Regions from separate parts of the Pseudomonas sp. LB3P58 genome, predicted to be linked through region 2. Evidence: predicted binding sites of a transcription regulator. Region 2 holds the regulator's gene; the other holds the start of a gene.
The links. Region 2 encodes sigma-54, which starts transcription at its own class of promoters, with help from an activator protein. Its sites were predicted from a motif close to ANTGGCATNNANNTTGCTNT; they were not measured.
Positions count from the first base shown of each region.

Region 1: glnA (glutamate--ammonia ligase) is a predicted target of sigma-54. The motif match lies at 10,028-10,047, and genes of this name have one in related genera.

Region 1 is NZ_JBUBVE010000001.1:6,371,814-6,387,402, forward strand. Features, by position in the region: gene gpmI (2,3-bisphosphoglycerate-independent phosphoglycerate mutase) at 1-1,323, opposite strand, end outside; gene ACYZTZ_RS29720 (rhodanese-like domain-containing protein) at 1,477-1,890, shown strand; gene grxC (glutaredoxin 3) at 1,892-2,146, shown strand; gene secB (protein-export chaperone SecB) at 2,188-2,673, shown strand; gene ACYZTZ_RS29735 (tRNA (cytidine(34)-2'-O)-methyltransferase) at 2,805-3,260, opposite strand; gene ACYZTZ_RS29740 (hypothetical protein) at 3,259-3,699, shown strand; gene ntrC (nitrogen regulation protein NR(I)) at 4,351-5,787, opposite strand; gene glnL (nitrogen regulation protein NR(II)) at 5,784-6,869, opposite strand; gene ACYZTZ_RS29755 (DUF4124 domain-containing protein) at 7,100-7,720, opposite strand; gene ACYZTZ_RS29760 (DUF4124 domain-containing protein) at 7,717-8,226, opposite strand; gene glnA (glutamate--ammonia ligase) at 8,525-9,931, opposite strand; gene thiI (tRNA uracil 4-sulfurtransferase ThiI) at 10,262-11,716, shown strand; gene typA (translational GTPase TypA) at 11,856-13,676, shown strand; gene ACYZTZ_RS29780 (YkgJ family cysteine cluster protein) at 13,809-14,252, opposite strand; gene ACYZTZ_RS29785 (glycogen/starch/alpha-glucan phosphorylase) at 14,508-15,589, shown strand, end outside.
Region 2 is NZ_JBUBVE010000001.1:300,494-316,082, forward strand. Features, by position in the region: gene ACYZTZ_RS01305 (ZIP family metal transporter) at 1-578, shown strand, start outside; gene ACYZTZ_RS01310 (HPr family phosphocarrier protein) at 586-861, opposite strand; gene rapZ (RNase adapter RapZ) at 877-1,734, opposite strand; gene ptsN (PTS IIA-like nitrogen regulatory protein PtsN) at 1,737-2,201, opposite strand; gene hpf (ribosome hibernation-promoting factor, HPF/YfiA family) at 2,214-2,522, opposite strand; gene ACYZTZ_RS01330 (RNA polymerase factor sigma-54) at 2,597-4,090, opposite strand; gene lptB (LPS export ABC transporter ATP-binding protein) at 4,275-5,000, opposite strand; gene lptA (lipopolysaccharide transport periplasmic protein LptA) at 5,000-5,548, opposite strand; gene lptC (LPS export ABC transporter periplasmic protein LptC) at 5,535-6,107, opposite strand; gene ACYZTZ_RS01350 (KdsC family phosphatase) at 6,115-6,639, opposite strand; gene ACYZTZ_RS01355 (KpsF/GutQ family sugar-phosphate isomerase) at 6,639-7,613, opposite strand; gene ACYZTZ_RS01360 (ATP-binding cassette domain-containing protein) at 7,890-8,699, shown strand; gene mlaE (lipid asymmetry maintenance ABC transporter permease subunit MlaE) at 8,699-9,496, shown strand; gene mlaD (outer membrane lipid asymmetry maintenance protein MlaD) at 9,496-9,963, shown strand; gene ACYZTZ_RS01375 (MlaC/ttg2D family ABC transporter substrate-binding protein) at 9,975-10,631, shown strand; gene ACYZTZ_RS01380 (STAS domain-containing protein) at 10,628-10,933, shown strand; gene ACYZTZ_RS01385 (BolA family protein) at 11,047-11,286, shown strand; gene murA (UDP-N-acetylglucosamine 1-carboxyvinyltransferase) at 11,309-12,574, shown strand; gene hisG (ATP phosphoribosyltransferase) at 12,701-13,336, shown strand; gene hisD (histidinol dehydrogenase) at 13,463-14,788, shown strand; gene hisC (histidinol-phosphate transaminase) at 14,791-15,589, shown strand, end outside.

The sequences.
Region 1 (15,589 bases), 6.1 Mb from region 2:
GTCGGCAGTGATCAGCGCTTCGCCACCGACTTTTTCCAGGGCATCGACGATGCGGCCAACACACAGGTCGAGGCATTCAACGGCTTTGACGGCCGCGTCGAACACACCGCTGTGGCCGACCATGTCGCCGTTGGCGTAGTTGACCACGATCACGTCGTAACGCTGGTTTTCGATGGCATCGACGATGCGGTCGGTGACTTCCGGGGCGCTCATCTCGGGCTGCAAGTCATAAGTGGCGACTTTTGGCGACGGAATCAGGATGCGTTCTTCGCCCGGGAACGGTTCTTCACGGCCGCCGGAGAAGAAGAAGGTCACGTGGGCATACTTCTCGGTTTCGGCGATGCGCAGCTGGGTCTTGCCGTTTTTCGCCAGGTAGTCGCCCAGCACGTTGTCCAGGCTGCCCGCGGCGAAGGCCGATGGCGCAGGAATGCTGGCGGCGTACTGGGTCAGCATGACGAAGCCGGCCAGTTTTGGCTGGCGGGCACGTTCGAATTCCTTGAAATCGTCTTCGACGAATACGCGGGTCAGTTCACGGGCGCGGTCGGCGCGGAAGTTCATGAACACCACGGCATCGCCGTCTTCGACTTTCACCGGTTCGCCGATCGAGGTGGCTTTGACGAATTCGTCGCTCTCGCCACGTTCATACGCGGCTTGCAGGCCTTCCTGAGCGGTGGCGGCGTTGAATTCGCCGTTGCCATCGACAATCAGGTTGTAAGCCTGGGACACGCGATCCCAACGGTTGTCGCGGTCCATGGCGAAGTAGCGGCCGACAATGCTGGCGATCCGGCCTTTGCCGAGGGCCTGGAAGGCCGCATCCAGCAGTTCGATGGACGATTGAGCGCTTTTCGGCGGTGTGTCTCGGCCGTCGAGGAAGGCGTGCAGATAGATTTTTTCAGCGCCACGTTTGTAGGCCAGTTCGGCCATGGCAACCAGGTGATCCTGGTGGCTGTGAACGCCGCCATCGGACAGCAGGCCCATGAAGTGCACGGCTTTGCCGGCAGCAACGGCTTTATCGACAGCGGCGCAGATGGTCGGGTTCTCGAAGAACTCGCCGTCGCGGATCGATTTGGTCACGCGCGTGAAGTCCTGATACACCACGCGGCCGGCGCCGAGGTTCATGTGGCCGACTTCGGAGTTGCCCATCTGGCCATCCGGCAGGCCGACGTCCATGCCGCTGCCCGAGATCAGGCCGTTCGGCACGGTGGCCCACAGACGGTCCAGCACGGGCTTCTTCGCCGCAAAGATGGCGTTGGATTCAGGGCTCTCACTGTGACCGAAGCCGTCGAGAATAATCAGGACCAAAGGTTTAGGCGTGGTAGTCATGGATTCCACTCGTGGCTGAGTTAAAAGAGGGCGATGGAAAAGGGAGTGGCAGTTTAAAGCTAAGTTCCGACGGCGTCACCGCCGGACGGGGTTTGGCCCACCATAGTGGCTGTGTATACTGGCCGACATTTTAACGCCCTGGAACCTCCTTCGATGGTTGAACATCTGATTCAATTCGCCACCAACCACTACATTCTCGTGGGTATCTTCGTCGTACTGGCGGCCTTGCTGTTGGCCTATCAGATGCAAGGCGGCGGCCGCAGCCTGAGCACCGGTGAACTGACCGGGCTGGTCAACAAGGACGCGGGCGTTGTGATCGACATTCGTTCGACCAAGGACTTCGCCGCCGGTCACATTGTTGGCGCGGTGAACATTCCTCACGACAAACTGACCGCTCGCGTCGGCGAACTGGAAAAGCACAAGGCCAAGACCATCATCCTGGTCGACGCCATGGGCCAGACCGCCGGCACCCACGCCCGCGAACTGATGAAGTCCGGCTTCACCGCCGCCAAACTCTCCGGCGGTATTTCCAGCTGGAAAGGCGACAACCTGCCGCTGGTGAAGTGATATGAGCAACGTCGTCGTCTATTCCAGCGATTACTGCCCTTACTGTTCTCGAGCCAAGTACCTGCTCGAGAACAAAGGCGTGGCCTTCGAAGAGATCAAGGTCGATGGCAAGCCGCAGGTGCGTGCCGCCATGGCTCAGAAGGCCGGACGTACGTCCGTGCCGCAGATCTGGATCGGCAGCACCCACGTGGGTGGTTGTGATGATTTGTTCGCCCTTGAGCGCGCCGGCAAGCTCGACGCGATGCTCAAGGCCTGAATGCCTTCCCTATAAGACCCCAAGATCAGAAAGGATCTGAGATGACTGACCAACAGAACACTGCAGCTAGCGAAGAAGAAACCGCACCGCAATTCTCCTTGCAGCGCATCTACGTACGTGACTTGTCCTTCGAAGCCCCGAAAAGCCCGGCCATCTTCCGCCAGCAGTGGGAACCGAGCGTCGGTCTGGATCTGAACACCCGTCAAAAGGCCCTGGAAGGCGACTTCCACGAAGTCGTACTGACCCTGTCCGTCACCGTGAAGAACGGCGACGAAGTGGCGTTCATTGCTGAAGTGCAACAGGCCGGGATCTTCCTGATCAAGAACCTCGACGACGCTTCGATGAGCCACACCCTCGGCGCGTTCTGCCCGAACATCCTGTTCCCGTACGCTCGCGAAACCCTGGACAGCCTGGTCACCCGTGGTTCGTTCCCGGCGCTGATGCTGGCCCCGGTGAACTTCGACGCGCTGTACGCACAAGAGCTGCAACGCATGCAGGCGGCTGGCGAGACTCCAACCGTTCAATAAGCGGTCTGTGCGTCAAAGCAAGTCCAATGTGGGAGCGGGCTTGCTCGCGAAAGCGGTGTAACAGTCAACGAAGATGTTGAATGTTATGGCCCCTTCGCGAGCAAGCCCGCTCCCACATTTGTTATGCGGGGTTACTTGAAGCCCAGCTGGCGCCAGCCTTCGTACACGGCGACCGCTACGGTGTTCGACAGGTTCAGGCTGCGGCAGCCTTCACGCATGGGCAGGCGCAAGCGCTGTTCGCCGGGCAGGGCATCGAGTACTTCTGCCGGCAAACCACGGCTTTCCGGGCCGAACAGGAACGCATCGCCCTCGGCGAAGCTGGCATCGTGGAACGGCCGCGAGCCCTTGGTGGTGAAGGCGAACAGCCGAGGATGACCGAGGCTTTCCAGACAGCTGGCGAGGTCTGCGTGGCGTTGCAGGGTGGCATACTCGTGGTAATCGAGGCCGGCCCGGCGCAGACGCTTGTCGTCCATCTCGAAGCCTAGCGGTTCGATCAAATGCAGGTGGCAGCCACTGTTGGCGCACAGCCTGATAACGTTGCCGGTATTCGGCGGAATTTCTGGTTGGAAAAGGATGACGTGAAACATGCACGGCTCCGAAGGTAAAGATGAGCGGCATTCTACGCCTGAAGCAGACCCGCGTTCGAAGCTATTCCCGCGAGTGATGGCTTCGCTGGCGATTGTCGGGGTGATGGTGGGGCTGATGATCGGTCGCCTGACCACCCCCGACCCCAGCGAATTGCAGCAGGTCGAGGTCACGAACGACGGGTTGGTGGTGTGGTTCAACAACGAACCCAAGGCTCACGGCGAGTTCGTCGACGGTAGCCTCGCGTTGCTGTTCGAGGCTGAAGGCAAGGCGCAGAAAGGTCAGCTCAAGCTCAACGACAAGAACGTGAACTGGCGGGTGCGTTTGAGTGATGGTGGGTTGTTGCTGACGGTGGTGGCGGCCCGGCCGCTGCAGGGTGAGTGGTCCGGTAGCGAGGTCGATGACCGCTGGCGGCTGGAGATCCATCTCCGAGAGCAATAAAAGAGGGAATCCCCGGCCTGCCTGTACCAAGGTTCCCAAAACGGCAGGGCTCGCGCATTGCGTCGTGAGCCCGGTGTAAAGAAGGAACCCCTGACCTGCCTGTATCAAGGGCCCCAAAACTGCTTGGGCTCGTCGCTTGTGCGGTGTGAGCCCGATGTAAAGAGGGGAATCCCCGGCCTGCCTGTACCAAGGTCCCCGAAACCGGGTAGTGAACTGAATCACTGAATGGACTATTGCAGGGGGCGTGCCAGGTTTTAACAAGTTGAAACAGAAAGCCGCTGAGCAGCGCTGAAAGCCCCGTAATTCGGGGCTTTCGTGTTTTTTCGATAGGGGTTCGATTGCGAACGCAGGCGGGGTTTTGGATCTGTTGCCGTGCGCGATTGCGGTTCACGGTGCATTGCGGCGGTGCACGGAGGGTGTTGCGGTGCATCGTGGAAATGGGGCTGATCCTGAATCGACCCCTCACCCTAACCCTCTCCCGGGGGGAGAGGGGACTGACCGAGGTGTTCTTGGAGTTACATCGACCTGAACAATCAAGTCGAACTCAGGATATGAAAGATCCCCCGATCTGCTCCCTTTCCCCCTCTCCCCTATGGGGCGGTCCGACGTTTCGGGAGGGCTGGGGTGAGGGGTGGTTCTCAAGGCAAACGATTAACCCTCATCCCCTTCATCATCATCCCCACCATCAACCTTCATCCCCAATTCCTTGATCTTGCGCGTCAGGGTATTACGCCCCCAGCCCAGCAAAACCGCAGCATCGCGGCGGCGGCCGGCGGTGTGTTTGAGGGCGGTTTCGATCATGATCCGTTCGAAGGCCGGCACGGCGCTGTCGAGCAGGCTCGACTGACCGCGAGCCAACGCCTGATCAGCCCACTGGCGCAGCGCTTGCTCCCAGTTGGTCACCGGCGCCGAATCCTGCGGCAGGTTCAATAGCTCCGGCGGCAGGTCGCTGATGTGCACTTCGCGACCCGAAGCCATCACCGTGATCCAGCGGCAGGTGTTCTCCAGCTGACGCACGTTGCCGCCCCACGGCAGGTTCTTCAGGTATTCCTCGGTTTCGCTTTTCAGCAGCTTCGGCTCCACCGCCAGTTCTTGCGCGGCGCGGCTGAGGAAGTGCTTGGCCAGGGTCGGGATGTCTTCGCGACGGTCCGACAGCCGTGGAATGTGGATGCGGATCACGTTGAGGCGGTGGAACAAGTCCTCACGGAATTTCCCGGCGTGCACCAGGGTTTCCAGATTCTGGTGAGTCGCGGCGATGATTCGCACATCGACCTTCACCGGCACATGACCGCCGACGCGATAGAACTCGCCGTCCGCCAACACCCGCAGCAAACGAGTCTGGGTGTCTGCCGGCATGTCGCCGATTTCATCGAGGAACAGCGTGCCGCCGTCAGCCTGCTCAAAGCGCCCGCGACGCAGGTTGGCCGCGCCGGTGAACGCGCCTTTTTCATGGCCGAACAGCTCGGATTCCATCAGGTCTTTCGGGATCGCCGCCATGTTCAGCGCAATGAACGGCGAAGCCGCGCGAGGGCTGTGACGGTGTAGCGCGTGCGCCACCAGCTCTTTACCGGTACCGGATTCACCGTTGATCAGCACAGTGATGTTGGAGTGGCTCAAGCGCCCGATGGCGCGAAACACTTCCTGCATCGCCGGTGCTTCACCGATGATTTCCGGGGTGCGGGTCAAGGCGACCGGGACTTCCAGGCCTTGCTGTTCCTGGGCGTGTTGGTTCGCGCGTTTGACCAGCGACACCGCTTCGTCAACGTCGAACGGTTTTGGCAGGTATTCAAACGCGCCGCCCTGATAGGACGCGACAGCGCTGTCCAGATCGGAATGAGCGGTCATGATGATGACCGGCAGCCGTGGGTGTTGTTCGCGAATCCGCGCCAGAAGGTCCAGACCGCTGGCACCCGGCATGCGAATGTCGGAGATGATCACGTCCGGCTGCTGGCGCGCCAGGCGGCTCATCACGCCATCGGCGCTGTCGAAGCTTTGCGTGGTCATGCCTTCTTGCTGCAAGGCTTTTTCCAGGACCCAACGGATAGAACGGTCGTCATCGACGATCCACACGGTTTCACTACGGCTCATGTCGATGTGGCTCCTTGTTCCAGTGGCAGAAAGATCGAGAAGGTGGTGTGGCCTGGATGGCTGTCACATTCGATCAGGCCCTGGTGCTGGCTGATGATGTTCTGGGTTATGGCCAGGCCCAGCCCGGTACCGTCCGGGCGGCCGCTGACCATGGGAAAGAAGATGGTTTCCTGCAACTCCGCGGGAATGCCCGGGCCGTTGTCGATGATTTCGATCTTGGTCACCAGGCGATGGCGCACGTGGCCGATGGTGAACTGGCGCATGGCGCGGGTGCGCAGGCTGATGCGGCCAAGGCGCAGCTCGTTCTGGCTGCTGATGGCCTGCATCGCATTGCGCACGATGTTCAGCACGGCCTGAATCATTTGTTCGCGGTCGATCAATACGTCGGGAATGCTCGGGTCGTAGTCGCGCACCAAAGTGATGCAACCCTGGCTTTCGGCCTCCACCAGATGACAAACGCGTTCCAGAACTTCGTGGACGTTGCACATCGCCAGTGACGGCAGCTTATTGGAACCGAGCATGCGATCGACTAGATTGCGCAGGCGATCGGCCTCTTCAATGATCACGTTGGTGTAGTCGCGCAGGCTTTCTTCCGGCAGTTCGCGGGCAAGCAATTGCGCCGCGCCGCGTATCCCGCCGAGAGGATTCTTGATTTCGTGAGCGAGGCCGCGCACCAGCATCTTGCTGGTTTCCTGCTTCGACAGCTGCGCCTCTTCCTTGGTGATCCGCAGCAAGCGGTCACGGGGGTGGACTTCCAGCAGCAGCATCGTGGCGCCGTTGGCGAGGATGGGGGTTACCGCGTAGTCGACGGTCAGGGTCTGGCCGGTGAGGGCGGTGAGCATCGCTTCGCGCTTGGTGAACGGGTGGGCCTGCTGGACCGCCTGGCGCAGGGAGTTCAGCGCCTCGGTGGATTCGGTGAACAACTCGCTGATGAACTGCCCATGGCTACGCTGACCACTGATGGCCAGGAGCATCTCCGCCGCCGGGTTCATGTACTCGAGGCGCAGTTCGGCGTCGAGCAGAATGGTGGCGGTGGTCAGGTTGTCGAGTAGCAATCGATGCAGTGCGTCGCTAATGGTCATCAGGACCTCTTTTGGAGCAGGGCGCGCGCATGAATAAAGCGCTGATACGAGGAAAATGCAAAAACCAAACCAAGGCTCCGAAAAGAAGCGTTTAAGGCCTGAAACGGGCGTTTGACGCTCGTTTGCGTGGCGTTCTGCCAGCTTTGACGGGTACTTTCGAACCAAAATGGGTTGGAATGTGAGTACGGTGCAACCAATTGCACCAATATAGTGCGCAAACCTGAACGGCGTTAGAAGAAGCGCAGGAAGGGATTTTTTTCTTCTACGGGTTTGTCTTTGAGCGGGCACTCCGGCCGTTGGCCGTAGTCGGCAGGGGCGCAGGGTTTGACCTGACGCTTCTGCGCGAGGGAGATGCGCAGCATGTGGAACGGCTGGTTGGCGGTGCGCTCGACCGTGCGGCCCTGCTCGTCGAGGATTTCCACGGAGAGATTATGGCTGCCGCGATCGATGTTGCTCAGGGCGAATACCGGGCTCAGGCCGGGCGCTGCGGTGGGTTGGCCGTCGAGCAGCAGTTGGTAGCGATGGCCTCGCTGCAGGCCGGGTTCACTGGTGACGCTGACGATAATCTCGCCAGCACTGCTGCGCACCGTGGCGTCTGGCTCCGGCACCAGGACTCTAAGCATGTCGTAGTGGAACAGTGGTTTTGTTTCGGTCTTCTTTCCAGCATTCACCGGTGCTGCGCCGCCAGGGTTGGCGGACATGCGATTGCTCGTCGCCAGCGGCACGCGCTTGGCGTTGCCGGAGCCTGGCTGGTCGGTGTAGACCCGATTGCCCTGGGCGTCGACGTAGGTGAACACCTCGGCGGCCACCGGCAAGGCGATCAAGCATGCGATCAGCAACCACAGCTTCACGGCTTATGCACCCGTTGGACGGTGAACGTCACGGTGGGGCTTTGCTGGACGATGTTCTCTCCATCGATCACCTGCACCGCGAGGCTGTGTTCGCCGCGATCGACGTTCACCAGTTGCAGGATCGGCACGTTGCTCGGCTGGCCGTAAGGTTGATCGTCCAGCAACAGCCTGAGCAGATGAGGGCCTTGCAGGCGGGGTTTGATCAACACGTTGACGGTGAAGGTGCCGTTGTTGGCACGCAGCGCTTCGGTAGTGGGTAAGTTGGTCAACTCCAGCACCTCGTAAGCGCTGCGCGGCTGTTCGCGGCTGGTGGCTTCGACAGGTGGTGCAGAAGGGGCTTGAGGCTCAACCCTGTTAAGCGGTGGCAACTCGACCGGCTGAGCCTTCACGCCATCGGGTGGTTGATTGCTGTAGGCGGTGTTGCCGTCGGCGTCGGTGTACTTATAGATCTGCGCGGCGGCGGGCAGGGCGATCAGCAGCAACATCAGTAGAAAACCACGACCCATAAAATTGACCGGAAGCGAAGGCGTTGAGGTGCAGCATAGGTCAGGGCTGGCAATAGACCCAAGTCGTTAACATTTGGGCATGATTTGACAAGGCCTGTCAGGCGACGCGAAACCCTGTGGGAGCGGGCTTGCTCGCGAAGGCGGAGTGTCAGTCACCATCAATGCCAGCTGACAGACTGCCTTCGCGAGCAAGCCCGCTCCCACAGAGGGCATTGTCAGCCGTTGAATAGCGCCCACAAAAAAGGCCTCCCGAAGGAGGCCTCTTTTTTGTCACGCCGCTTGCGCAGGCGCTACTGGATTAGCAGCTGTAGTACAGCTCGTATTCCAGTGGGTGTACGAAGGTACGTACTTTGATTTCTTCTTCGCTTTTCAGAGCGATGTAAGCGTCGATGAAGTCGTCGCTGAAAACGCCGCCTTTGGTCAGGAACGCACGACCTTTGTCCAGCTCTTCCAGGGCTTCTTTCAGGCTGCCGCAAACTTGTGGAATCTCTTTCGCCTCTTCAGGCGGCAGGTCATACAGGTTTTTGTCAGCAGCGTCGCCAGGGTGGATCTTGTTCTGGATACCGTCCAGGCCGGCCATTACCAGGGCAGCGAAGGCCAGGTACGGGTTGGCTGCCGGATCCGGGAAGCGAGCTTCGATACGGCGAGCGCGAGGGCTGGACACGTAAGGAATACGGATCGAAGCGGAACGGTTACGAGCCGAGTAGGCCAGCATTACTGGAGCTTCGAAACCTGGGACCAGACGCTTGTAGGAGTTGGTCGACGGGTTGGTGAAGCCGTTCAGCGCTTTACCGTGCTTGATGATGCCGCCGATGAAGTACAGAGCGGTGTCGGACAGGCCGGCATAGCCTTCGCCAGCGAAGGTGTTCTTGCCATCTTTGGCGATGGACAGGTGAACGTGCATACCCGAACCGTTGTCGCCGTACAGCGGCTTAGGCATGAAGGTCGCGGTGCGGCCGTATGCATCAGCAACGTTGTGTACGCAGTACTTCAGGGTTTGAACTTCGTCAGCCTTGGCAACCAGGGTGTTGAACTTCACGCCGATTTCGTTCTGGCCAGCAGTTGCCACTTCGTGGTGGTGAACTTCGATGACCAGGCCCATTTCTTCCATGGCGTTGCACATGGAGGTACGGATTTCGTGGTCGTGGTCGAACGGCGGAACCGGGAAGTAGCCGCCTTTGACGCCTGGACGGTGGCCTTTGTTGCCGCCTTCCACGTCCTGGTCGGACATCCACGAACCTTGTTCGGAGTAGATCTTGAACATCGAGCCGGAGATATCGGACTTGAACTTCACTTGGTCGAAGATGAAGAATTCAGGCTCTGGACCAACAAATACGGTATCGCCGATACCGGTCGACTTCAGGTATTCCTCGGCACGCTTGGCGATCGCACGTGGGTCACGGTCGTAGCCTTGCATGGTCGAAGGCTCGATCACGTCGCAAACCAGGATCAGGGTTGGCTCTTCGGTGAACGGGTCGAGAACGGCAGTGCTGTCGTCCGGCATCAGGATCATGTCGGAGGCTTCGATGCCTTTCCAGCCAGCGATGGAGGAACCGTCGAACATTTTGCCTTCTTCGAAGAAAGCTTCATCCAGCGCGTCGCGAGCCGGCATGGTCACGTGGTGCTGAGTGCCTTTGGTGTCAGTGAAGCGCAGATCAATCCACTTGACGTCATGATCTTTGATGAGTTGAACCGACTTCGACATAGTGTCCTCCGGGTGGCTTCGGGCTTAGTAGTGGATGCCCTTAGAATGTGGGTGATGCCGGCGCGAATACTCTGCCAAGGCAACCTGCCTCACAAGGGAGCAAATTGCATGCCAGTGCCCCACCATGGGTTTTTTGCCCCAATTTCACGCTTATAAAGGTGCAAAGCGGAGCAAAGCAGGAAATAGCGCCCTGTAATGTGGCGTCAAATTCAACAAATGACCTGTTTTGGTGCGCGCAAAACCTTCTGCACATTAACTGGTTAAACCTTGAGCAATTTCCGCTATAATCCGCGCCCCCCTTTTTCGGCTGGCCCAGCGCGCGCTGTTTTCATGAAACTAATCGTAAAAGTCTTTCCCGAGATCACCATCAAGAGCCGCCCGGTACGGATGCGTTTCATCCGCCAGTTGGCCAAAAACATCCGTACCGTGCTCCGCGACCTGGACCCGGCTGTGGTGGTGAACGGTGTGTGGGACAATCTCGAGCTGGAAACCCGCGTCAGCGAGCCCAAAGCCCTGAAGGAGATGACCGAGCGCCTGAGCTGCATGCCGGGCATCGCGCATTTCCTGCAGGTCGATGAATACCCGTTGGGCGACTTCGACGACATCGTCGCCAAGTGCAAGCAGCACTTCGGTGATGCGTTGGCCGGGAAGATCTTTTCGGTGCGCTGCAAGCGTGCCGGCAAGCATGAATTCACCTCGATGGACGTCGAGAAATACGTCGGCAGCCAACTGCGTCGTCAGTGCGGCGCCGCCGGAATTTCGCTGAAAGAGCCGGAAATCGAAGTACGCCTCGAAATTCGCGACAAACGGTTGTTCGTGATCCACAACCAGCACAACAGCATCGGCGGTTATCCGCTGGGTGCCCTGGAACAGACGCTTGTGCTGATGTCCGGCGGCTTCGATTCCACTGTTGCTGCTTACCAGATCATGCGCCGCGGGCTGATGAGCCATTTCTGCTTCTTCAATCTGGGCGGACGAGCCCATGAACTGGGCGTTATGGAAGTCGCGCATTTCATCTGGAAGAAGTACGGCAGCTCCCAACGCGTGTTATTTGTCAGTGTGCCGTTCGAGGAAGTACTGGGAGAAATTCTCGGGAAAGTCGATAACAGTCATATGGGCGTAGTTTTGAAGCGTATGATGTTGCGCGCTGCTTCCCGTATTGCCGATCGGCTGGAGATCGATGCGCTGGTCACCGGTGAAGCGATTTCCCAGGTGTCGAGCCAGACGTTGCCGAACCTGTCCGTGATCGACTGCGTGACCGACAAGCTGGTCTTGCGTCCGCTGATCGCCAGTCACAAGCAGGACATCATCGACCTGGCCAACGAAATCGGTACTGCCGACTTCGCCAAGCACATGCCGGAATACTGCGGGGTCATCTCGGTGAACCCCAAGACCCACGCCAAGCGTCCACGCGTGGAGTACGAAGAACAACAGTTCGACATGGCAGTACTTGAGCGTGCGCTCGAGAACGCCAAACTGGTGCCGATCGATCGCGTGATCGACGAATTGGGCCAGGACTTGCAGATCGAAGAAGTCAGCGAAGCGCTGGCTGGTCAGATCGTCATCGACATCCGTCATCCGGATGCCGCTGAAGATGACCCGCTGGGACTCGTTGGCATTGAGGTACAAACGATGCCGTTTTATGCATTGAACGCTCGTTTCAAGGAACTGGACCCTACTCGCCAGTACCTGCTGTATTGCGACAAAGGCGTGATGAGTCGCCTGCATGCCCACCATTTGCTCAGTGAGGGGCATGCCAATGTGCGCGTTTATCGACCGAGCTAAGAGCCCGGGGCTGTATGCCTGTGGCCTGCGTCACCGGCCCCCCGACTCTGCCGTCAAGCTGTAACGGCAAGGCCTGACTCTACTGTAAATCGCTGCCAAGACTTGTCAGCACACCGAATCCTCTGATCGAGATACACAAGTGATCGAAAATCTACGCAACATCGCCATCATTGCTCACGTTGACCATGGTAAGACCACCCTGGTAGACAAACTCTTGCGTCAATCCGGCACCCTGGAGCGCAACGAGCTCAACGACGAGCGCGTGATGGACTCCAACGACCAGGAGAAAGAACGCGGTATTACCATTCTGGCGAAAAACACCGCCATCAACTGGAACGGCCACCACATCAACATCGTGGACACCCCGGGCCACGCCGACTTCGGCGGCGAAGTTGAACGCGTAATGTCGATGGTTGACTCCGTTCTGCTGCTGGTTGACGCTCAAGACGGCCCTATGCCGCAAACCCGTTTCGTGACCAAGAAGGCTTTCGAAGCCGGCCTGCGTCCAATCGTGGTCATCAACAAGGTTGACCGTCCAGGCGCGCGTCCGGACTGGGTTCTGGATCAGATCTTCGACCTGTTCGACAACCTGGGTGCGACCGAAGAACAGCTGGACTTCAAAGTCGTCTACGCCTCGGCCCTGAACGGCATTGCCGGTCTGGAACACACCGATATGGCTGAAGACATGACTCCGCTGTACCAGGCGATCATTGACCACGTGCCGGCTCCAAAAGTTGACCGTGACGGTCCGTTCCAGATGCAAATCTCGGCACTGGACTACAACAGCTTCCTGGGTGTTATCGGCGTTGGCCGTATCGCCCGTGGTCGTGTCAAGCCGAACACTCAAGTTGTGGCTATCGACGCTGACGGCAAGCGCCGTAACGGTCGTATCCTGAAGCTGATGGGTCACCACGGTCTGCACCGTATCGACGTTGACGAAGCAGCTGCCGGCGACATCGTCTGCATCAGCGGCTTCGACCAGCTGTTCATCTCCGACACTCTGTGCGACCCACTGAACGTCGAAGCGATGAAGCCGCTGACCGTTGACGAACCAACCGTTTCCATGACCTTCCAGGTTAACGACTCGCCGTTCTGCGGTCGTGAAGGCAAGTTCGTCACCAGCCGTAACATCAAGGAACGTCTGGACAAAGAACTGCTCTACAACGTTGCTCTGCGCGTTGAAGAAGGCGACACCGCCGACAAGTTCAAAGTCTCCGGCCGTGGTGAGCTGCACCTCTCGGTACTGATCGAAACCATGCGTCGCGAAGGCTTCGAAATGGGTGTTGGTCGTCCGGAAGTGATCATCCGCCTGGTTGACGGCGTCAAGCACGAACCGTACGAAAACGTGACCATCGACCTGCCAGAAGAATCGCAAGGTTCGATCATGGAACAGATCGGTATCCGTAAGGGCGACCTGACCAACATGGTTCCGGATGGCAAGGGCCGTGTGCGCCTTGAGTACAACATCCCGGCTCGTGGCTTGATCGGTTTCCGTAACGAGTTCCTGACCCTGACCTCCGGTGCAGGCATCCTGACCTCGATCTTCGACCGTTACGACGTGATGAAGTCCGGCGACATGTCCGGCCGTCAGAACGGCGTGCTGGTTTCGGTTGCTACCGGTAAGGCTCTGACTTACTCGCTGGAAACCCTGCAAGCTCGCGGCAAACTGTTCCTGGGTCACGGTGAAGACGTGTACGAAGGTCAAATCGTCGGCATCAACAGCCGCGACAACGACCTGGGCGTTAACCCAACCAAAGGCAAGAAGCTCGACAACATGCGTGCTTCGGGTAAAGACGAAACCATCGCTCTGGTTCCGCCTATCCGTTTCACCCTGGAACAAGCTCTTGAGTTCGTGCAAGAAGACGAACTGTGCGAAGTCACTCCTAAGTCCATCCGTCTTCGTAAGAAGATCCTGGGCGAAAGCGAGCGTACCCGCGCTGCCAAGAAAGCCGGTAACTGAGTTTCGACTTAGTTAGCTGCTAAAAAAACGCCCCCGACCGCAAGGTCGGGGGCGTTTTTGTTTGTCTGGGGTTTGGTGTTGTCTGGGCTGACGCCATCGCGAGCAGGCCCGGTCAGGCGGTGAGATTCCGGATCAGAATTTCTCGAGGGTCCGACGGCTCTCGCTGCTCTCGCGTGCCACTTCTTTTGGCTTATACGCGCAATACCCCGGGCGCGGCCCGATTTTCGGGTGGTTGCGGCAAGTATCCGGGCGCTTTTCATAAATAGTGCACAGACGGCTCTTACGATCCAGGTACAGGCAATCGTTGTTGCTCATGCGCTGAAGGGTGAAGATCTCGGACTTCTGGTTGTAACGCTCGACGATCCCGTCCTTCTGCAAACGCTTGGCGATGTTCTTTGGCGGCTCGCCGCGCTCGAATTCATCGACGATGCCGATACGGATCAGATCCTTGATCTTGACCTCGACCGGCAGGGTGCAGCAGCTGGAAACGCACGAACCACACATCGGGGCGGAGTACTTGGCCCAGGTATCGAGGCGATCGATCTCCGCGGCGGCGATCAGGTTGGACTTCATCATCGGTTGTTACCAGCGTGCATCAGGGCGCGCGATCATACCGGGACTGGTGGATTTTTGAACAACCTTTCGCCAGATTTTTTCGTATTCCGCCCAATAACACCTGTATTCCGGCACGGGCCCTGCATTCTTTCCGGCACATGACGTTGTAATGTCGACCTATCTTGCACTATCAGGAAAAACTGCCGAACCAGAGTTCCAACGGCCTGTCAGACCGTCTAGGCTCAGACAATTCCAAGCTCGCTCGAGGTCCTATCGATGACTCAAGAACCACTTGTTCGCGAAGCAGAGGTGGCCGCATTCCGCGACGCCGTCTTGACCAAACTCACCTACGCGGTGGGCAAAGACCCAGATCACGCCTTCGACCACGACTGGTTCGAAGCCATTGCCCTGGCGGCGCGCGATCACATGGTCGAGCACTGGATGGATCACACCCGGCAGATCTACCGCAAAGGTCAAAAGCGGGTTTATTACCTCTCCCTCGAATTTCTGATCGGCCGTCTGCTCTACGACAGCCTGAGCAACCTAGGCCTGCTGGACGTCGCCCGCGAAGCCATGACAGAACTCGGCGTCGATATTGAACGCATCCGTCTGCTGGAGCCCGACGCAGCGCTGGGCAATGGCGGCCTCGGTCGTCTGGCCGCGTGCTTCATGGAAAGCATGTCGACCCTCGGCATCGCCGGCCACGGTTACGGCATTCGTTACGAACACGGCTTGTTCCGCCAGGCCATCGTCGACGGCTGGCAGCAGGAACAGACCGAACACTGGCTGGATTTCGGTAACCCTTGGGAGTTTGAACGACCAGAGGTCGTTTACCCGATCGGCTTCGGCGGCAGCGTCGAAACCGTCACCGACGAAACTGGCAAGTCCAAGCAAGTCTGGACGCCAGCGGAAACCGTTCGCGCGATTGCTTACGACACGCCGGTCGTCGGCTGGCGCGGGGCGAGTGTCAACACGCTGCGCCTGTGGCGCGCCCGGGCCATGGAAGATTTGCACCTGGAACGCTTCAATGCCGGCGACCACTTGGGCGCCGTGGCAGAAGTCGCCCGGGCCGAAAGTATTTCCCGGGTGCTCTACCCGGCGGACAGTACCGAAGCCGGCCAGGAACTGCGCTTGCGTCAGGAGTATTTCTTCGTCGCCGCGTCCTTGCAGGACTTGCTGCGCCGCCATCGCAACATGCACACCTCGGTCCTGACCCTGGGCGATCATGCCGCGATCCAGCTCAACGACACCCACCCCTCGATTGCCGTGGCCGAACTGATGCGGCAACTGGTCGACGTTTACGACGTCGCGTGGGATGCGGCATGGCAAGTCACCGTCGACACGCTGTCCTACACCAA
Region 2 (15,589 bases):
TGGGGCTGACGCCTTGGGCGGCCAGCGGACTGATCAGTTTCGGCATCATGCTGGGTGCGTTCGGATTGTTCCTGGTTGATCGCAAGGTGTCAGGTGCGTCGCCGGAAATGCTCGTAGGCACGCTGGAGCGACCGGTCATCCCGCCGCGAATCTGGTTGTTTGTGTTTGCGATCATTGCCCACAACATCCCCGAAGGCATGGCGGTCGGTGTGTCGGCGGGGGGTGGCATGCCCGACGCCGATAGCCTGGCCATGGGCATCGCCTTGCAGGATGTGCCGGAAGGTCTGGTGATCGCGCTGGTATTGGCCGGGGCAGGGATGTCGCGGGTCAAGGCGTTCCTGATGGGTGCTGCGTCAGGTCTGGTCGAGCCGCTCTTCGCGTTGTTGTGCGCCTGGCTAGTGAGCCTGGCCGAATTGTTGTTGCCCTTGGGGTTGGCGCTGGCGGCCGGGGCAATGTTGCTGGTGGTCACCCATGAAGTCATCCCCGAGTCGCGCCGCAATGGTCACGACAAGCTTGCAAGTCTTGGGTTGCTGATCGGGTTTTGCTTGATGATGGTGATGGATACAGCGCTCGCTTAGGCGAGCGTTATTCGCCTTCGCCGAAGTAGTCATTGATCAAATTCACCAATGCCTGCAGCGCCTCATCAGCTTGTTCACCTTCGGTGCTCAGGTGGATTTTGGTGCCCTTGCCCGCAGCGAGCATCATCATTGCCATGATGCTTTTTCCGTCGACCGTGGATTCCGGCGTGCGTCCTACTCTGATCGTGCAATCCTTGAACTCACCGGCGACGCCAACGAATTTTGCAGAAGCGCGGGCATGCAGGCCCAGCTTGTTGATGATTTCAATTTCCAGAGCAGGCATCGCGGTGTGAATCCTTTAGCTGAGGTCGCGGTGGCGAACCTGGACATTCTTCAGGGATTTTTGCAGGGCCTGGCCCAGACGTTCGGTCAGGTAGACGGAGCGGTGATGGCCGCCGGTGCAGCCAATGGCAATGGTGACATAAGCGCGGTTGCTGGCGGCAAAGCGTGGTAGCCACTTGAACAAGTAGGTGGATATGTCCTGGAACATCTCTTCGACGTCCGGCTGTGCCGCCAGGTACTCGGCAACCGGTTGGTCGAGCCCGGACTGATCGCGCAACTCTGGCTTCCAGTAAGGGTTCGGCAGGCAGCGCACGTCGAACACCAGATCAGCGTCCACCGGCATGCCACGCTTGAAGCCGAAAGACTCCACCAGGAACGCCGTACCGGGTTCGGGCTGGTTCAGCAGGCGCAGCTTGATGGTATCTCGCAGCTGATACAGGTTCAGGTTGGTGGTGATTACTTTGAGATCGGCGAGGTCGGCAATCGGCCCGAGCAGGGCGGTCTCATCGTTGATGGCCTCGGCCAGCGAGCGATTGGCATTGCTCAGCGGGTGACGACGGCGGGTTTCCGAGAAGCGTTTGAGCAAGGTTTCTTCGTCGGCGTCCAGATAAAGCACATCACACTGGATATGCCGGCTGCGCACTTCTTCCAGCAGTTCGGGAAACCGCGACAAGTGACTCGGCAAGTTGCGCGCATCGATGGATACGGCAACCAGCGGTTGTGCCAGCTCGGTGTGAATCAACGCGCGTTCGGCCAGTTCCGGCAGCAGGCCGGCGGGCAGGTTGTCGATGCAGTAGTAGCCGTTGTCCTCGAGAACATCGAGTGCGGTACTTTTACCTGAGCCGGAGCGGCCACTGACGATGATCAAGCGCATGATTAATGACCGTTTTGCTCGTCCAGGACAACCTGATACAAGGCTTCATTGCTCGGGGCGCTGCGCAGTTTTTCGCGCACTTCCTTGCGGTCGAGCATGCTGGCGATCTGGCGCAGTAACTCCAGGTGCGCATCGGTAGCGGCTTCCGGGACCAGCAGAACGAACAGCAGGTCAACCGGGGCACCGTCGATGGCGTCGAAATCAATGGGTGCATCAAGGTGCATCAGGGCGCTGATGGGCGAGGTGCAGCCCTTCAGGCGGCAGTGGGGAATGGCGATGCCGTTGCCAAAACCGGTTGAGCCGAGTTTTTCACGGGCAATCAGAGCCTCGAAGACATCTTGCATCTCCAGATCCGGCACTTCTTTGTGGATAAGGTTGGCAATTTGCTCGAGGGCTTTCTTTTTACTGCCGCCCGGCACGTTCACGAGGGAACGGCCGGGGGTCAGGATGCTTTCAAGTCGGATCATGGGTTGGGAGTGTTAACGACCGGTCGCGCCCTGGAGGAGGCTTTGGGTCTTTTCCTTATGCTTTTTGAGTTGTTTATCCAGCTTGTCGGTCAGTGCGTCGATCGCCGCGTACATATCGGTATGCTCCGCGTTTGCGACCACTTCATTGCCGGGAATATGCAGCGTGGCTTCGATTTTCTGCTTGAGCTTTTCGACCGTCATCGTGACTTGCACGTTGGTGATTTTGTCGAAATGCCTCTCTAATCGTTCGAGTTTTTCGCCGATGTAGGTGCGAAGAGGTTCGGTCACTTCCAGTTGGTGTCCACTGATGTTGACTTGCATACAGCTTCTCCTTCGTTGCCAGTGCATAAAGCGGCAGGCAGAAATGCCTGCCACTGGAACGCTGTGGCGTGGCTCTACATCAACCGCTTACGTTCGCTCGAAGGCGCGATCCCGAGGGATTCGCGGTACTTGGCGACGGTGCGGCGAGCCACCTGAATGCCTTGTGCCTCCAGTAAACCAGCGATCTTGCTGTCACTCAACGGCTTTTTCTGATTTTCCGCGGCAACCAGTTTTTTGATGATCGCGCGGATCGCCGTGGACGAGCATTCACCGCCCTCGGAGGTGCTGACGTGGCTGGAGAAAAAGTATTTCAGTTCATATATGCCCCGTGGGGTATGCATGAATTTCTGCGTGGTCACCCGTGAAATCGTCGACTCGTGCATGCCCACCGCTTCGGCGATGTCATGCAGGACCAGCGGTTTCATGGCTTCGTCGCCGTATTCAAGAAAACCGCGCTGATGCTCGACGATCTGAGTGGCTACTTTCATCAGGGTTTCGTTGCGGCTTTGCAGGCTCTTGATGAACCAGCGGGCCTCTTGCAACTGATTGCGCATGAAGGTGTTGTCGGCGCTGGTGTCGGCGCGGCGCACGAAACCGGCGTATTGAGCGTTGACCCGCAGTCGTGGCACGGATTCCTGGTTCAGCTCGACCAGCCAGCGCTCGTTGTCCTTGCGTACGATCACGTCGGGAACGACGTATTCGGCTTCGCTGGACTCGATCTGCGAGCCTGGGCGCGGGTTGAGGCTCTGCACCAGTTCAATCACTTGGCGCAGTTCGTCTTCCTTGAGCTTCATGCGACGCATCAGCTGGCTGTAATCGCGGCTGCCGAGCAGGTCGATGTAATCGGTGACCAGGCGTTTGGCCTCGACCAGCCAAGGCGTCTTGGCGGGCAACTGACGCAATTGCAGCAGCAGGCATTCGCCCAGGTTGCGGGCGCCGATGCCAGCGGGTTCGAATTGCTGGATGCGGTGCAGGACGGCTTCGATTTCGTCCAGTTCGATGTCCAGTTCCGGGTCGAAGGCTTCGAGAATCTCCTCGAGGGTTTCGTCCAGGTAGCCCTGATTGTTGATGCAGTCGATCAGGGTCACGGCGATCAGGCGATCAGTGTCGGACATCGGTGCCAGATTCAGTTGCCACAGCAGGTGGCTTTGCAGGCTTTCGCCGGCCGATGTACGGGTGGTGAAATCCCACTCGTCATCATCGTTGCTCGGCAGGCTGCTGGCGCTGGTCTGGTAGACGTCTTCCCACGCGGTATCGACGGGCAGTTCGTTGGGGATGCGCTCGTTCCAGTCGCCTTCCTCGAGGTTATCAACCGTCGGGGCGGTTTCCTGATAGGAGGGTTCCTGAATGTCGACGTTGGGTTGCTGTTCGGCTTTGTCGGCCAAGGGGTCGGCGTTATCGAAGTCGTCGCCTTCTTCCTGGCGTTCGAGCATCGGATTGGACTCCAGGGCCTCCTGGATTTCCTGTTGCAGGTCCAGGGTCGACAATTGGAGCAGGCGGATGGCCTGTTGCAGCTGCGGTGTCATCGTCAGCTGCTGGCCCATTCTCAAGACTAGCGATGGTTTCATGGCAGGGGCTTAACACCTTATTCGCCGGCGCACATGCGCCATCCACTACAGGGCGCCGGAGCGCCAAACATAAGCAAATTATATGCCCGAAACTGCAGCGTTTGCCTAGAGCGCTGTAACAATAAAAAAATGTTGATTTTTTATCGAGACAAGCGCCCGAGCAACCAGCCAGACACCTCAGTGCTTACAGGCGGAACTCATGGCCCAGATACACTTCCTTGACCAGGTCGTTGGCCAGGATGGTGGCAGAGTCACCTTCGGCGATCAGCTGGCCATCGTTGACGATGTAGGCGGTTTCGCAGATATCCAGGGTTTCACGGACGTTGTGGTCAGTGATCAGCACGCCAATGCCCTTGGCCTTGAGGTGATAGATGATCTGTTTGATATCGCCCACCGAAATCGGGTCCACGCCGGCGAACGGTTCGTCGAGCAGGATGAATTTCGGGTTGGTAGCCAGTGCCCGGGCGATTTCCACGCGGCGGCGTTCACCACCGGACAGGCTCATCCCGAGGTTGTCGCGGATGTGGCTGATGTGGAATTCCTGCAGCAGGCTTTCCAGCTCTTTGCGACGACCGGCCTTGTCGAGTTCCTTGCGGGTCTCGAGGATCGCCATGATGTTGTCGGCTACCGAGAGTTTGCGGAAGATCGATGCTTCTTGCGGAAGATAGCCGATGCCGGCCTTCGCACGACCGTGCATAGGCTGGTGGCTGACATCCATGTCGTCAATCAGTACGCGGCCCTGATCGGCCTGTACCAGACCGACAATCATGTAAAAGCAGGTGGTCTTGCCGGCGCCGTTGGGACCCAGCAGGCCGACGATCTGACCGCTGTCGATCGACAGGCTGACGTCACGCACGACCTGGCGGCTCTTGTAGCTCTTGGCCAGATGCTGAGCTTTCAGAGTTGCCATTACTGGGCCTTTTGCTCGTCGGTTTTCTTCTTCGGCTGGATCACCATGTCGATGCGCGGACGCGACTCGGTGACCTTGTTGCCCGTCGCGCGACCGGCGCTCGCAAGCTTTTTGACCGTGTCGTAGACGATTTTCTCGCCTTGGGTGACGTTGTTGTCCTTGTCGATGACTTTCGCCTTGTCGATCAGCACAACGCGGTTTTGCGAGGCGTGGTACTGAATAGTCACTCCCCAGCCCTGAACGGGCTTGGTGTCGCCCTGGGTTTGCATTTGCTCGAAATAGGCGAGGTTGCCCACCGAAGTCACCACGTCGATGTCGCCGGTCGGGGTGCGGGTGATGGTCACAGTATTGCCTTTAACGATCATCGAGCCCTGAGTGATGATCACGTCACCTTTATAGGTGGCAATGCCATTCTTGTCGTCCAGCTGGGCGTCGTCGGCCTGGATGCGGATAGGCTGCGCTTGATCGGTCGGCAGAGCCCAGGCGCTCACGCTTCCCAGTGCTGCGCTCAGACCGAGCAAAATAGGGAGGGTTTTAACGAGCCTCATACTGTCCTCTTACGTTAGATAGCAGGTGTATCCTGCTTTCTTTCAAATACGCTTTCATTCCCTTGCCAGTCGACACACCACCAGCGCCGTCGATTCTAACGGGTTGCTCGGTCTGCGCATATTGCTGCTGCGGGAACACTGTCATGCGGGTGCTGGTAATCAGGGTCTTGCGGTTTTTCTCGTCGAAGCGCGTGATGCGCACCGAGTCAATCAGTTCGACCTGGGTGCCGTCGGGATTCACTTCGCCGTGCTCGCTCTGGATATGCCACGGAAACTCGGTGCCGCGGAACATGTTCAGGTCGGGATTGGTCAACAGCGTCACTTCGGTGGCTTTCAGGTGTTCAACCTTGTCGGACGTCATTTCGTATTGCAGTTTGCCGTCCGGCAGGTATTGCACGCTGTGGGCGTTGATCGCGTAATAGTCGATCGCGGTTTCATCGATCTTTGCCACCGGCTGATCGAGGAAGCGTTCCGGGCTGATGTTCCAGTAGCCGACCGCCGCGAATATCGCTGCGATGCAACCGAACACCAGGAATTTGCGAAACTTTTTGCTCAGCATAGTTGGCTCACAGGTACGCGGCGTTTGCCGCATCAAGGCGGCCCTGCGCGCGCAGGATCAATTCGCAGAATTCTCGAGCGGCACCCTCGCCACCGCGGGCCTGGGTGATGCCGTGGGCGTGTTCACGGACGAAACTGGCAGCGTTTGCCACCGCCATGCCCAGGCCGACGCGGCGAATCACCGGCAGGTCCGGCAGGTCGTCGCCGAGATAGGCAACTTGCTCATAGCTTAGGTTGAGTTGGGCAAGAAGCTCGTCGAGCACCACCAGTTTGTCTTCGCGCCCCTGGTACACGTGTGGAATACCGAGGTTCTTCGCTCGTCGCTCGACCACCGGGGTCTTGCGGCCGCTGATGATAGCGGTCTGCACACCGGCTGCCATCAACATCTTGATGCCTTGGCCGTCGAGGGTGTTGAATGTCTTGAATTCGCTGCCGTCTTCGAGGAAGTACAGGCGTCCGTCGGTCAGTACGCCATCGACGTCGAAAACCGCCAGTTTGATGTTCTTGCCGCGTTGCAGCAGGTCGGTGCTCATCACATTACTCCTGCGCGCAGCAGATCGGACAGGTTGAAGGCGCCGATCGGACGGTCCTCCTTGTCCACCACTACCAGCGCGTTGATTCGATGGTCTTCCATGATTTTCAGGGCTTCGGCTGCCAGCATATCGGCCCGGGCGGTCTTGCCATGAACAGTCATGACCTCATCGATGGTCGTATGGTGGATGTCGATGGTCCGGTCAAGGGTGCGGCGCAAGTCGCCGTCGGTGAAGATCCCGGCCAGTTTGCCGTCGGCCTCCACAATCGCGGTCATGCCCAGGCCCTTGCGGGTCATTTCCATCAAGGCGTCCTTGAGTAGCGTGCCACGTTGCACCTGGGGCAGCTCTGCGCCGGCGTGCATGACGGTTTCCACTTTCAGCAGCAGGCGTCGGCCAAGCGCGCCGCCGGGGTGGGAAAAGGCGAAATCTTCAGCGGTAAAACCGCGGGCTTCCAGCAGCGCAACGGCCAGGGCGTCGCCCATGACCAGCGCGGCAGTGGTCGACGAGGTCGGTGCCAGGTTTAGCGGGCAGGCTTCGTGCTCGACGTGCACGTCGAGGTTGACTTCGGCAGCCTTCGCCAGCGGTGAGTCAGGGTTGCCGGTCATGCTGATCAATTGAATGCCCAGGCGCTTGATCAGCGGCAGCAGGGTGACGATTTCATTGGTGGAGCCGGAGTTCGACAGCGCCAGGATGATGTCGTCGCGGGTGATCATGCCCATATCGCCGTGGCTGGCTTCGGCCGGGTGCACGAAAAAGGCCGTGGTGCCGGTGCTGGCCAGGGTGGCGGCGATCTTGTTGCCGATGTGCCCGGATTTGCCCATGCCGACCACGACTACGCGGCCTTTGCTGGCCAGAATCATCTCGCAAGCGCGTACGAAATCTGCGTCGATACGGGGCAACAAGCCTTGTACGGCTTCCAGTTCGAGGCGGATGGTGCGTTGTGCTGATTGAATCAGGTCGCTGGATTGGCTCATGTCAGAAATCGTATAGCCTGATGAAAAGGCGGCGATTATAGCGGTAATGATCAAAACCCTCACGCAAGTTCGTCGCGCTTTGTCATTGCCGGTTACCGAATACCCTTAAATATAAGCTTTTACCCCGTCATGTTGCTGAACATGGCCCGGCTTGGGCCTTGGGCGCTTGGCCATTGCGGTGATATAGTTCGCCGCCAGTTCGGCCTGCCCGGGAGGTATGTGCTTTCGCCAGAAAGTCAGGCGTCCGAGTGAGAGGCTGCATCGCAAGGAGTTTAGATGAGTGCCGATAAAGCCTACGCGGTCGAGCTGAAGGGACTGTCCTTCAAGCGCGGAACGCGCAGCATTTTCAATAACGTCGATATACGCATCCCGCGCGGCAAGGTCACCGGCATCATGGGGCCTTCCGGGTGTGGCAAGACTACGCTGTTGCGGCTGATGGGCGCACAGTTGCGGCCCACCAAAGGCGAAGTCTGGGTCAATGGACAGAACCTGCCGAAACTGTCGCGCAGTGATCTGTTCGATGCGCGAAAGCACATGGGCGTGCTGTTTCAGAGTGGCGCACTGTTCACCGATCTCGATGTGTTCGAGAACGTCGCCTTTCCGCTCCGCGTCCATACCGAACTGCCGGAAGAAATGATCCGGGACATTGTCCTGCTCAAATTGCAGGCTGTGGGCTTGCGTGGCGCCATCGACCTGATGCCTGACGAGTTGTCCGGCGGCATGAAACGTCGCGTCGCGCTGGCCCGGGCGATCGCCCTCGATCCGCAGATCCTCATGTATGACGAGCCCTTTGTCGGCCAGGACCCTATCGCCATGGGTGTGCTGGTGCGTCTGATCCGCCTGCTCAACGATGCGCTGGGCATTACCAGTATCGTGGTCTCCCACGACCTGGCCGAGACCGCGAGCATTGCCGATTACATCTATGTCGTCGGCGAAGGCCAGGTGTTGGGGCAGGGCACTCCCGAGGAGCTGATGAACTCGCAGGAGCCACGCATCCGTCAATTCATGACAGGCGAGCCCGACGGTCCGGTCGCCTATCACTTTCCAGCGACGGATTACCGCGCAGATCTTCTGGGGCAGCGTTGATGCGCAAGATTTCACTAATAGAACGGGTTCGCCGGTTCGGCCACTCTGGCATTGACGTGCTGGGGGTGTTCGGCCGTTCGGCGATATTCCTGTTTCATGCCTTGCTTGGCCGTGGGGGCATTGGCGGCGGTTTTGGCTTGCTGATCAAGCAACTGCATTCGGTGGGCGTAATGTCCCTGGTGATCATCGTGGTCTCCGGGGTATTCATCGGCATGGTGCTGGCGCTGCAAGGCTTCAATATTCTATCCAGCTATGGTTCGGAGCAGGCGGTCGGCCAGATGGTTGCGCTGACGCTGTTGCGCGAACTGGGGCCCGTGGTCACGGCATTGTTGTTCGCCGGGCGCGCCGGTTCGGCATTGACTGCCGAAATCGGCAACATGAAGTCCACCGAGCAGTTGTCCAGTCTGGAAATGATTGGCGTCGACCCGCTCAAGTACATCATTGCCCCGCGCCTGTGGGCCGGCTTCATTTCCCTTCCCGTGCTGGCAATGATCTTCAGCGTGGTGGGCATCTGGGGTGGTTCGTGGGTGGCCGTCGACTGGCTGGGTGTCTATGAAGGTTCCTACTGGTCCAACATGCAGAACAGCGTGACCTTTGCAGACGATGTGCTCAACGGCATCATCAAAAGCATCGTTTTCGCCTTTGTCGTGACCTGGATTGCCGTATTCCAAGGCTATGACTGCGAGCCCACTTCCGAGGGGATCAGTCGTGCCACTACCAAGACCGTGGTGTATGCCTCTTTGGCTGTACTCGGCCTGGACTTTATTCTGACCGCCTTGATGTTTGGAGATTTCTGATGCAAAACCGCACCCTGGAAATCGGTGTCGGCCTTTTCTTGCTGGCTGGCATCCTGGCTTTGCTGTTGCTGGCGTTGCGGGTAAGTGGCCTGTCCCCGAGCGCAACCACCGACACTTATAAACTTTATGCGTATTTCGACAATATCGCCGGTTTGACTGTCAGAGCTAAAGTGACCATGGCCGGTGTGACCATCGGCAAGGTTACGGCGATCGATCTGGATCGCGACAGTTTCACCGGTCGAGTAACCATGCAGCTGGAAAAGCGCGTAGATAACCTGCCGACTGACTCCACTGCATCTATCCTGACCGCTGGACTGTTGGGCGAGAAGTACATCGGTCTCAGCGTGGGCGGCGAAGAAGGCTTGCTCAAGGATGGTGGAACCATCCACGACACGCAGTCGTCGCTGGTACTCGAAGACCTGATCGGTAAGTTTCTGCTCAATACCGTTAGTAAAGACGCTAAATGAGGAGCTTTTAAATGATCTCTACCTTGCGACGTGGCCTGTTGGTATTGCTCGCGGCCCTGCCGTTGATGGCTAACGCCGTGGCGGCGCCTTCCGCGCACGAACTGGTACAGGACACCACCAATCGGTTACTTGCCGATCTGGCGACCAATAAAGAGAAGTACAAGCAGGATCCGAAAGACTTTTACACCGCGCTGGACACGATCGTCGGACCTGTTGTGGATGCCGAGGGCATTTCCAAGAGCATCATGACGGTCAAATACTCGCGCAAAGCCACGCCTGCGCAAATGAAGACCTTTGAAGAAAACTTCAAAAAGGGTCTGTTCCAGTTCTATGGCAATGCTTTGCTCGAATACAACAATCAGGGGATCGTCGTCGACCCTGCCAAGGATGAGTCGGGAGATCGTACAAGCGTCGCCATGACGGTCAAAGGTAGCAACGGCGCGATTTATCCTGTGTCTTACACACTCGAAAAGATCAATGGCGAGTGGAAACTGCGCAACGTGATCATCAACGGCATTAACATCGGCAAGCTGTTCCGTGATCAGTTCGCTGATGCGATGCAGCGCAATGGCAACGACCTGGACAAGACCATCAATGGTTGGGCCGGGGAAGTCGCCAAAGCCAAGGAAGCCAGTCAGAAGCAAACAACCGAGACAAAAGCTCAATGAGTGTGTCGGCCATTCGCATGAGCGAATCCGGCGAGCTGACGCTTAGCGGCATGCTGGATTACCGCACTGGCCCCGGTTTGCGTAAGCAGGGGCAGGCGCTGATCAAATCCAGCAAGGCCGCTGCACTGGTGGTCGATTGCTCGGCAGTGTTGAAGTCCAGCAGTGTCGGCTTGTCGCTGCTGCTGTGCTTCATGCGTGATGCAGAGTCGGCCGGCAAGGCGTTGAGCATCCGTGGGATGCCAGAAGACATGCGCGAAATCGCTCAGGTCAGCGAATTGACCGAGCTGTTGGCGCATCCCTAATCGCATCTATTAAGAAGCCCCCCGTCAGAGTCCTGCTTCGCGGGGTTCGCAGGCGCGGGGCTTTTTTGTATGATGTCCGACCCGCGCGCACAGGGCGCCGATTGAGGTTGAGCATGCAGGCCGTAGAAGTGAAGAGCTTCCTTGAAGGAAAGCTGCCCGGAACTCAAGTTGAAGTTGAGGGCGAAGGCTGCAACTTTCAGCTGAACGTGATTAGCGATGAACTGGCGGCGTTGAGCCCGGTGAAGCGTCAGCAGCAGATCTATGCCCATTTGAACCCATGGATCACCGATGGCAGCATCCATGCGGTCACTATGAAATTTTTCAGCAGCGCGGCCTGGGCCGAGCGCACCTGAGCCCAAGGGCGTCGAGATTCTTATGGATAAATTGATAATTACCGGTGGCGTTCGTCTTGATGGCGAAATCCGCATCTCCGGGGCAAAGAACTCTGCCCTGCCGATCCTGGCTGCAACCTTGCTGTGCGATGGCCCGGTGACTGTTGCCAACCTGCCGCACCTGCACGACATCACCACCATGATCGAGCTGTTCGGTCGTATGGGCATCGAGCCGGTGATCGACGAGAAACTCAGCGTCGAAATCGACCCGCGCACCATCAAGACCCTGATCGCTCCGTACGAACTGGTTAAAACCATGCGTGCGTCGATCCTGGTGCTGGGCCCGATGGTTGCCCGTTTCGGTGAAGCCGAAGTCGCACTGCCTGGCGGTTGCGCCATTGGTTCGCGTCCGGTTGACCTGCACATCCGTGGCCTCGAAGCCATGGGCGCGGTCATCGACGTCGAAGGCGGCTACATCAAGGCCAAGGCGCCTGAAGGTGGCCTGCGCGGCGCGCACTTCTTCTTCGACACCGTCAGTGTGACCGGTACCGAAAACATCATGATGGCGGCCGCTCTGGCCAAGGGTCGCAGCGTTCTGGCAAACGCCGCTCGCGAACCTGAAGTCATCGACCTGGCGAACTTCCTGATCGCCATGGGTGCCAAGATCACTGGTGCCGGCACCGACACCATCACCATCGATGGCGTCGAGCGTCTGCACCCGACCACTTACAAAGTGATGCCTGACCGTATCGAAACCGGCACCTACCTGGTCGCAGCGGCTGTGACCGGCGGTCGTGTGAAGGTCAAGGACACCGATCCGACCATCCTCGAAGCCGTTCTTGAGAAACTCAAGGAATCGGGTGCCGAAATCACCTGCGGCGAAGACTGGATCGAGCTGAACATGCACGGCAAGCGGCCAAAAGCCGTTAACGTGCGCACCGCTCCGTACCCGGCGTTCCCGACCGACATGCAAGCGCAGTTCATCTCGCTCAACGCCATTGCCGAAGGCACCGGTGCCGTGATCGAGACGATCTTCGAAAACCGCTTCATGCACGTTTACGAACTGCACCGCATGGGCGCCAAGATCCAGGTCGAAGGCAACACTGCCATCGTCACCGGTACCGAAAAGCTCAAGGGCGCGCCAGTCATGGCCACCGACCTGCGTGCTTCGGCCAGCCTGGTGATCTCGGCGCTGATCGCTGAAGGTGACACCCTGATCGACCGCATCTACCACATCGACCGTGGTTACGAGTGCATCGAAGAGAAACTGCAGATGCTCGGCGCCAAGATCCGCCGCGTACCGGGCTAGTTTCTGCTGCATGGGCGCAGGGACGCGCCCGTTGATTTGTTGAAGTCGAGCCGGTTTCCGGCTCGATGTGTGTCCGGCGCCATTTGCGACCGGGCATGAGTACCTTGATAAGGACTGACGTTTCCCATGTTGACCATCGCACTGTCCAAGGGCCGCATCCTTGACGACACCTTGCCGCTTCTGGCTGAAGCGGGCATCGTGCCGACCGAGAATCCGGACAAGAGCCGCAAGCTGATCATCCCCACGACTCAGGCCGATGTGCGCCTGCTGATCGTGCGTGCCACCGATGTGCCGACTTACGTCGAACATGGTGCCGCTGACCTGGGCGTCGCCGGTAAAGATGTGCTGATGGAATATGGCGGCCAGGGTTTGTATGAGCCATTGGACCTGCGAATTGCCCTCTGCAAGCTGATGACCGCTGGCCGTGTCGGCGATGTCGAGCCCAAGGGCCGCCTGCGTGTGGCGACCAAGTTCGTCAACGTTGCCAAGCGCTACTACGCCGAACAGGGCCGTCAGGTCGACATCATCAAGCTCTATGGCTCGATGGAACTGGCGCCGCTGATCGGTCTGGCAGACAAGATCATCGACGTGGTCGACACCGGCAACACCCTGCGCGCCAATGGCCTGGAACCCCAGGATTTCATTGCCGACATCAGCTCCCGGCTGATCGTGAACAAAGCTTCGATGAAAATGCAGCACGCCCGTATCCAGGCGTTGATCGACACCCTGCGCAAGGCAGTGGAGTCTCGACACCGCGGCTGATTCACCTGCGCGACGTTAAGTCGCGCCCGTCTATCCGCCTCATAGCCAGAATTCTCAGGTGCCCAAGCGGAAACGACTGCTAAGTTAGGGCGCCTGAGTTTTCGCCATTCCTATGAGGCTCTCGCTATGATCGCACCGACTGCAATTCGCCGACTCAACGCTGCTGACCCGGATTTCGCACATCATCTGGATCATCTGCTGAGCTGGGAAAGTGTGTCTGACGACTCGGTCAATCAGCGGGTGCTGGACATCATCAAGGCCGTGCGCGAGCGTGGCGATGCGGCGCTGGTGGAGTTCACCCAGAAGTTCGACGGCCTGCAGGTCGCGTCCATGGCGGACCTGATCCTGCCTCGTGAGCGCCTGGAACTGGCCCTGACCCGAATCACCGTGCCTCAGCGTGAAGCGCTGGAAAAAGCCGCGTCCCGAGTACGCAGCTATCACGAGAAACAGAAGCAGGATTCCTGGAGCTACACCGAAGCCGACGGCACCGTGCTGGGCCAGAAGGTTACGCCGCTGGATCGCGCCGGCCTGTACGTGCCGGGCGGCAAGGCGTCTTATCCTTCCTCGGTGCTGATGAACGCGATTCCGGCCAAGGTGGCCGGTGTGACCGAAGTGGTCATGGTGGTGCCGACGCCTCGTGGTGAAATTAACGAGCTGGTGCTGGCTGCGGCTTGCATCGCCGGCGTCGACCGCGTGTTCACCATCGGCGGCGCTCAAGCGGTCGCCGCGCTGGCTTACGGCACCGAAAGTGTGCCGAAGGTCGACAAGGTGGTCGGTCCGGGCAACATCTACGTCGCCACCGCCAAGCGCCACGTGTTCGGCCAGGTCGGCATCGACATGATCGCCGGCCCATCCGAAATCCTCGTGGTCTGCGATGGCCAGACTGATCCGGACTGGATCGCCATGGACCTGTTCTCCCAGGCCGAGCACGACGAAGACGCCCAGGCGATTCTGGTCAGCCCGGACGCCGAGTTCCTCGACAAGGTCGCCGCCAGCATCGCCAAACTGCTGCCCACCATGGAACGCGCCGAGATCATCGAAACGTCGATCAATGGCCGTGGTGCGCTGATCAAGGTCCGCGACATGGACCAAGCCATCGAAGTGGCCAACCGCATCGCGCCGGAACACCTTGAGTTGTCAGTTGCTGATCCGCAGGCCTGGCTGCCGAAGATTCGCCATGCTGGCGCGATCTTCATGGGCCGTCACACCTCCGAAGCCCTGGGCGACTATTGCGCCGGTCCGAACCACGTGTTGCCAACCTCCGGCACCGCGCGTTTCTCCTCGCCGCTGGGTGTGTACGACTTCCAGAAACGTTCGTCGATCATCTTCTGCTCCGAGCAGGGTGCGTCGGAACTGGGCAAAACCGCTTCCGTGCTGGCCCGTGGCGAGTCGCTGACCGCTCACGCGCGCAGCGCCGAATACCGCATCGTTGACGACAAGAAGGGCAACTGAACATGAGTAAATTCTGGAGTCCCTTCGTCAAGAATCTGGTGCCTTACGTACCGGGCGAGCAGCCTAAACTGGCGAAACTGGTGAAGCTCAACACCAACGAAAACCCATACGGTCCATCGCCAAAAGCCTTGGCGGCGATGCAGACCGAACTGAATGACAATTTGCGTCTGTACCCGGACCCGAACAGTGATGTGCTCAAGCAAGCCGTCGCCAAGTACTACGGCGTGCAGAGCAATCAGGTGTTTCTCGGCAACGGTTCCGATGAAGTCCTGGCGCACATCTTTCACGGTTTGCTGCAACATGATAATCCGGTCCTGTTCCCGGACATCAGCTACAGCTTCTATCCGGTTTACTGCGGCTTGTACGGCATCGCCTTCGACGCGGTGCCGCTGGACGAGCAGTTCCAGATCAACCCGGCGGACTACGCCAAGCCGAACGGCGGGATCATCTTCCCGAATCCGAACGCACCGACGGGCTGCCTGTTGGCGCTGGATGCGGTGGAGCAAATCCTCAAGGCCAGCCCGGATTCGGTGGTCGTGGTGGATGAGGCTTACATCGATTTTGGCGGTGAGACGGCGATCAGCCTGGTGGACCGTTATCCGAACCTGCTGGTGACTCAGACCTTGTCCAAGTCCCGTTCACTGGCTGGCCTGCGGGTTGGTTTGGCGGTGGGGCATCCGGACTTGATCGAGGCGCTGGAGCGGATCAAGAACAGCTTCAACTCCTATCCGCTGGATCGTCTGGCGAATGTCGGTGCAGCCGCAGCGTTCGAAGATCGTGAGTACTTCGACAAGACCTGCC